One region of the Pseudidiomarina fusca genome, then DNA from elsewhere that is predicted to be linked to it. Evidence: predicted binding sites of a transcription regulator. Region 1 holds the regulator's gene; each other region holds the start of a gene.
The links. The regulator LexA, encoded in region 1, represses DNA repair genes until DNA is damaged. The targets are predictions, from matches to a motif close to TACTGTATNNNNATACAGTA.
Positions count from the first base shown of each region.

Region 1 (2,275 bases):
CAAGGAAACCGCCAAGCTTCGATCCTGTTGATGGGCATTAAGCAACTGTTCGAAATCCTTAATCGCCTGTTGAGCACTATGCTGGTCGGTCTGATCTAAATACATGACCCGCGCATACTCGTTACCGTTTAACAATAACGGCTGGGTAGGGTCAGGTAAGCCCGCTGCACGCAACGCTCGTTGGGCCACCAATAAGTCGGCATTGGACACACTGCGCATCACATACACCACGTGGTCGCTGCCCTTTAGCCCTTGTACCGACTCATCAACAATAATCTCAAAGCGTGTTAACCAACGCACTGGCCAGTGCAACAGGCTGCGCCAAAAGCCTTTTAGACTCATGAACCTTCCTCGACAAAATGAAACCCTTAAAGAATATCATTGTTGTTTGAATTTGTCTGATAGAAAAAAATTGCACAAAAAAGTTGCGATTCCAAAACACCTGTATATACTCACAGTATTACTGTATAGATAAACAGGTAAACATATGCGTCCGTTAACACCTCGTCAGCAACAAATTCTGACTTTAATCAAAGACAATATTGATGCGACTGGTATGCCACCCACCCGTGCTGAGATAGCTGAGCGCTTGGGTTTTCGTTCCGCTAATTCAGCCGAAGAGCATTTGAAAGCACTAGCCAAAAAAGGCGTGATTAAGATGATGCCTGGCATGTCTCGAGGTATCCAGTTAATGGAGGCAGAAGACGAAGCTCCAAGCGGTTTACCACTGATTGGTCAAGTAGCCGCAGGTGAACCTATTTTGGCGCAGGAGCACGTTGAGAGTCACGTTCAGGTTGACCAAAACCTGTTTCACCCGGCGGCTGATTTCCTGTTACGCGTTAACGGTATGAGCATGAAAGATATCGGTATTCTCGATGGCGACTTACTAGCTGTTCACAAAACTCAAGAAGCTCGTAATGGCCAAATAGTGGTTGCCCGCGTTGAAGATGAGGTGACGGTGAAACGCTTTGAGCGACGCGGCAATGTTATCTTCCTACATCCCGAAAACGACGAATTCGCCCCGATTAAAGTCGATTTAACCTCACAGTTTTTCACGATTGAAGGGTTAGCTGTAGGCGTGATTCGCAATGGAGCATGGTTATGAGAAACAAATTTTATCACCACGATATGTTATCAGCAGTCCACGAAGTAACACCTGATACTTGGGCTAGTGAGCTTGAAGCAACTGCAACAAGTTCATCCTTAGAGGCCTTGTTGCCGCGTTTACATGCCCTGTCATTGCGTTCTCACCAATGGGTGACTGTTATCGGTGCGACAAGAGATGTCGTAGAAAAATTAGTTGCAGCCGGGATCAGTCGTACCCGCATTCGATGGGTCTGCGGACGCAATCAAGACGAGCGCGAATGGGCAACTGAACAAGCCCTACTCGCAGGCACTAGCAGCATTGTTTTAAGCTGGTTAGGTGAATTAGCACCGCGTACTCAGCAACGTTTAAAAATGGCAAGTAAAGTTAGCCATACCCACAGTTTCATCTTTGATGAACAACCTTCACGTACCCCACTCCACTAAATCTGCCGTGAAGGATTTGATAGGGCTGCCGTGATGGCAGCCCTTTTTTTATCCTTAAATAAAAAAATCTTAACTTTTGCGGTGGCAATTTGTGCAGAAGGTGGTATTTTGATCAGGCATTAACTGCTAACACAATAAATAAAAACAAATATTGATACACAACAACAAAGGGTTAGTGGGGAAAGCGATTTTCGAAGGAAATGCTGTTCCTTTTTCTACTCACCTCTTTGTTCTTCAGGCAAGCACTTCGGTGTAATCGCGGTTACCGCGTCGGAAGAATGAGAGGAGCTGTCGCGTGAGAACGAGACTCATCACTAGCTTACTTGCGAGCATTCCATTTGCTGCAAGCGCACAATCGTCGCAATTAAACTTAACTCAAGGCGTTACTGAGATAAGTAATCGCGTCTATGACTTACACATGACCATTTTTTATATCTGTTGTGTGATAGGTCTCTTAGTTTTTGGGGCCATGTTTTGGTCCATGATAGCCCACCGCAAAAAGCAGGGGGTTAAACCAGCCACTTTCCATGAAAACGTGAAAGTTGAGATTGCTTGGACGGTCATCCCCTTCTTAATTTTGATAGGTATGGCTATTCCAGCAACGTCAACACTCATTGCTATGGAAGACACCAGTGAATCTGACGTCACCGTGTTAGTTACTGGTTCGCAATGGAAGTGGCACTACAAATATTTTGACCACGACGTTGAGTTCTTCAGCCTCCTAGCTACTCAACAAGAGCAAATC
Region 1 covers NZ_JANFPJ010000021.1:46,250-48,524, forward strand. Annotated here, with positions in the region: gene plsB (glycerol-3-phosphate 1-O-acyltransferase PlsB) at 1-342, opposite strand, end outside; gene lexA (transcriptional repressor LexA) at 488-1,105, shown strand; gene NOG12_RS10335 (hypothetical protein) at 1,102-1,530, shown strand; gene coxB (cytochrome c oxidase subunit II) at 1,826-2,275, shown strand, end outside.

Region 2 (2,275 bases), on a different contig from region 1:
CAGCCGTTCGGTTAAGCGTTCATCAAGAAAGCTTGGTGGGAGCGATTCAACTTCTGCTGCCGTTAATTGCTGCTCACCCGCAACCGGCTCTAGTTGCCAGCGAAACGCTTGCGCAGCGGCATTGGGTTGATCGGCGAAAAAGGCATGAATGCCATAATAATTGGACGAGGTATACTCAGCAGAAGCCTGGCGACCTTGCGACCACTCGCGTTGTGCTTGCATTTCTGGATTGGCTGCAAAGTATTTTTGAAGATCAGCTGGGGTTGCTTCACCCGCTTGAATCTTGGCACTCCATTGCAATAGCCCTAAAAATTGCTGAGGGTTCTTACCCGCAAAGAGTGGCACCGTTAATCCCGCGATGTGATGAAATTGATTATCATCTAATTGAAATTGAATACCTAATCCACGTGCGCCACGACGCTCATCAGCATTGGGATTACCGCCGCCCATCGAAAAACGCATGATGAGTGGTGCTTTATCCACTGCAAATAGAGGGGTAGCAAAACGTTGTTGGGCCGCCGCACTTGGGACAAACTCACCAGCAGCACAGACTCCGCGCGCATGTCCTTTGCGATAACCTGGTGTTTTGCCATTTAGTTTTGCAAAAACTTCAATAAAGTCTGTGGCAGAGGCGCTTTGCGGTGCTGCATAAGGATTAGCTTGAGCTGGTTGATCGGCTGCTATGGCGCCCACTGATAGGGTAGCAAAAGCCGCAGCAACAGCTGCAGCAATGAAAGAAACTCGAGTTAACATAGAACGGCCTTTTAACATTGCATGAGAAGAGCACTATAGACCTCACTACGTAACTTGACTAGCAGGAGATCACGCTGCTTCGGACTTTTTCACAGCTTTAGGCTTGGTCGGTTTCTTAGCACCTAAGGCCACCAGCATGTGTTCGCGCTGCTGCGCAATATAAAGTGCTAAATCTTCTTGTTGCTGTTCTTCGGTAACAACACCGCTTGCTGCCAATAACGGCATCAGGCGATCCACCATATCTAGCATTTTGTCATAAGCATCGGCTTCAGCTTTTGAAGTAAACGTCATTTTCTCAGCCCCATCGCGTACAACCACAAATTGAGTGACTACAGCCATTGAAGAAATTCCTCGTTATATAGAATACTGTTTATTTATACAGTACGAGTCGCAGCGATGCAAGTAACAACGTCATTTAGATAAAAAAAGCCAGCGGTATCCGTTAGCGCACGGCTACCACTGGCTCAAGCAACAAGACAATCTTTGGGGCCTTAAACTTTTGGCTTAAGATTTTTGTTTTGCTCAGCCTCGGCTTCTGCAGCTTTGGTAATAAAGAAGATGGCATAAAATATACACATACCAATCACAATCGCTAAGCCAGTAAAGCTGAAAAAGATAACGGGATCAGTAAAAAATTCTTTTAGAAGGTTCATGACCATACTCCTTGTGGGGTTTTATTAAGGTCATGATAGAAGTAATTGGCAGAGTAAATATTGATCTACATCAAGTATTTTTCCGAGTTAACTCGCAGCTATTTTTTGCGCCGTGATTAAACCGTTACGCGGCGTTGTCTGATAGTCACAAAAGGCACTTAATTCAGCCTGATAGCCATGCTCACGCAAGAATTCCAGTCTATCTAGCAACAGCCATAACTCTAACGGACGTCGAAATACGTGCCGCACTAAATCTAACCGGGCTACATGTAAAGCTAACTGCCGACCACGATCTAAATAGAATGGCCAATCCACCTTAGCTGGTAGCTGCCACTGATGCTGAGCCGCAGCCCACTGCGCAAAATCAGCAAACTCGCCGCTAAACCAATGCTTACCCACCGAGGCCAGCGGACGATAGTTAACTTGCTGCTGCAGATCCTGGTAGAGCGCATGGTAAGCCATCCGCCACTGCATTTCGGTATGCCGTAGCTGCGTAATACGTCGCCCAGCGGTAACCTGCCCTTGCACTGCGAGTTGCAGATCAAACTTAGCTAGGTGCAGGTTTTGCTGCTGGGCTTGCGTCGAGAGCGGCTGATAGTGTGAATCATGAATAAGATGGTAACAACAAGGTGCTAGGCTAATGAACTCGGTTTCGCGAGTAACAGCCTGTTGCAATAGGCTGAGATGGAGTTGCCCGCAGGCATGCAGTGCCACCGCATGTTGCTTCGGCTGCAAGAGTTTTGCCGCTGCGGCCGACAGCACATCAATTGGCACAAATTGCTGGGGTAACTGCCATTGCTGCGCTAACTTCTGCCCCTGCTCACACAGATTCTGTTGCCACTCGGCACTGACAACTTGGCGTTGTTGTA
Region 2 covers NZ_JANFPJ010000001.1:169,153-171,427, reverse strand. Annotated here, with positions in the region: gene NOG12_RS00810 (catalase family peroxidase) at 1-753, opposite strand, end outside; gene NOG12_RS00805 (YebG family protein) at 823-1,092, opposite strand; gene NOG12_RS00800 (DUF3149 domain-containing protein) at 1,245-1,406, opposite strand; gene NOG12_RS00795 (methyltransferase) at 1,494-2,275, opposite strand, start outside.
Region 2: NOG12_RS00805 (YebG family protein) is a predicted target of LexA. The motif match lies at 1,118-1,137, and genes of this name have one in related genera.

Region 3 (2,275 bases), on a different contig from region 1:
ATGGCACTTGCGTGACACTTACGTGGCACTATCATCAATTCACAACCAAAATGTTAGTTGGTGTGATATAACTTAACTTGCAGCTGTTAATGGGGGCATCTAACCTCGATTCAAGAGTTGCGTTACAAAAAACCGCAGAATTACAGGGAAATTTATGTCGCAGCGTGACCATCAACCGTTTCAAACCATCGCCTTGCTGGGCAAAGTTAATCACGAAGCTACTCGTACCACCTTATTCACTCTAGAACAAAGCCTACTCAAGCTGGGTTATCAAGTGATTATTGAGAGTCGCACTGCCGAGCAGCTAAGTGGTACTCAAGCGCGCGTGATGTCGCTGTTAGAGCTAGGCCAACACGCCGATCTGGCGATTGTTGTGGGTGGTGATGGCAACATGCTTGGTGCGGCACGAATTCTTTGTGATTTCGATATCGGGGTGATTGGCGTGAATCGCGGCAACTTAGGTTTTCTAACGGACCTTGACCCTGACCATGTGCTTGAGCAACTCAAAGCAGTATTAGCCGGCGACTACCAAACTGAACAGCGCTTTTTGCTACAAACCGAAGTCATCCACCATGGCCAAACTAAGGCCGTAGGACGCGCTATTAACGAAGTAGTACTGCACTCAGACAAAGTGGCTCACATGATCGAATTTGAAGTGTACGTGGATAATCAGTTTGTCTATTCACAACGCTCGGATGGTTTGATTATTAGCACCCCCACCGGCTCTACTGCCTATTCGTTATCTGGCGGCGGCCCTATCGTCGTTCCTAACCTCCATGCCATTAGTTTAGTGCCGATGTTTCCACATACCTTAAGCAGTCGCCCGATTGTGGTCGATGCTACCAGTACCATCAAGCTGCGGGCAGCGACAGATAATGATGATCTACAATTATCCTGCGATGGCCATGTGCGCATGAAAGTTGCTGCCGGCGACGAAGTCATTATTCAGCAGCACCCCCATAAATTATGCTTAGTGCACCCGCACGACCACAGTTATTTTAGAGTGTTGCGCAACAAGCTAGGCTGGGGTAGCCGACTGTTCTAGTGGCTTGGCTTAGGCGCTGCTGCAGAATTTTTAGGCAGCACTTGCATTACTGTATAAATACTGTATAACTACTGTATATTATCACAGTATCTGAGGTGACCTATGTTGCTCCATTTGCATATTCGTAATTTAGCTGTTGTACGTCATTTAGACATAGACTTTGCTGCAGGCATGTCTGCCATTACTGGCGAAACTGGCGCCGGAAAATCCATTGCCCTCGATGCCTTAGGTTTATGTTTGGGCGACCGTGCTGACGTTGAACTCATTCGCACAAGCGCTGATAAAGCTGAAGTAAGTGCAAGCTTTCAACTCGGTGCCAGCGCTAGCCCTGCCATCCAGTGGCTAGCAGAACAAGAGCTAAACGAAGAAGCTGATGCCGATGCCAGCCACATAAGTTGTGTCATTCGCCGCGTGATTACCCGCGAGGGCCGCTCCAAAGCTTGGATCAACGGCCGCCCTGCTACCGTGGGCCAACTCAAGCAACTGGCGCCACTGTTAGTCAACATTCATGGTCAGCACGAACACCAATTATTGACCCGACCGGAGCATCAGTTGCAATTGCTTGATGCTTACGCCCGTCACCAACAACATCTAGATGCGGTGCAGCAGGCCTATCAGCAGTGGTACCAACTGCGCAAACAACAAAAGCAGCTACAACAGCAGCAACAAGATATTGCCGCACGCAGTCAGCTGTTGCGCTACCAAGTCAGTGAGCTGAACGAGTTTGCTCTAGGCGAAGACGAATACGCAGAACTAGAGGCGCAACATAAGCGTTTGGCCAATAGTGCCAGCCTCATTGAAGATTCTGGCTTCGCCCTCAATGCCATCTTTGATGGTGAACATAATAACGCCTACAGTTTGTTGCAAAACGCCCTAACCCGGTTAGAGCAACAACTAGAGACCGATGCTAATTTGCAACAAGCGGTACGTTTGCTCCGCGATGCCAGTGTGCAAGTGGAAGAAGCAGCACGTGAACTGCGTGATTATCAAGACCACATTGAACTTGACGATGAGCAATTAGCTAACGCTGAACAACGGGTTACCCAAACGCTACAGTTGGCTCGCAAGCATCAGCTCGACCCAACTCAACTTTATCAGCACCATCAACAATTAGCGCAAGAGTTAGCAGATCTCGAGTCCATGCAGAGCGCATCTGAACACATCGATGAGCAAGTGGAGCAAGCAGCTAAAAGCTACCGACAAGCGGCTGCCACTTTGTCGGCAAGCCGT
Region 3 covers NZ_JANFPJ010000006.1:81,457-83,731, forward strand. Annotated here, with positions in the region: gene nadK (NAD(+) kinase) at 155-1,045, shown strand; gene recN (DNA repair protein RecN) at 1,148-2,275, shown strand, end outside.
Region 3: recN (DNA repair protein RecN) is a predicted target of LexA. The motif match lies at 1,115-1,134, and genes of this name have one in related genera.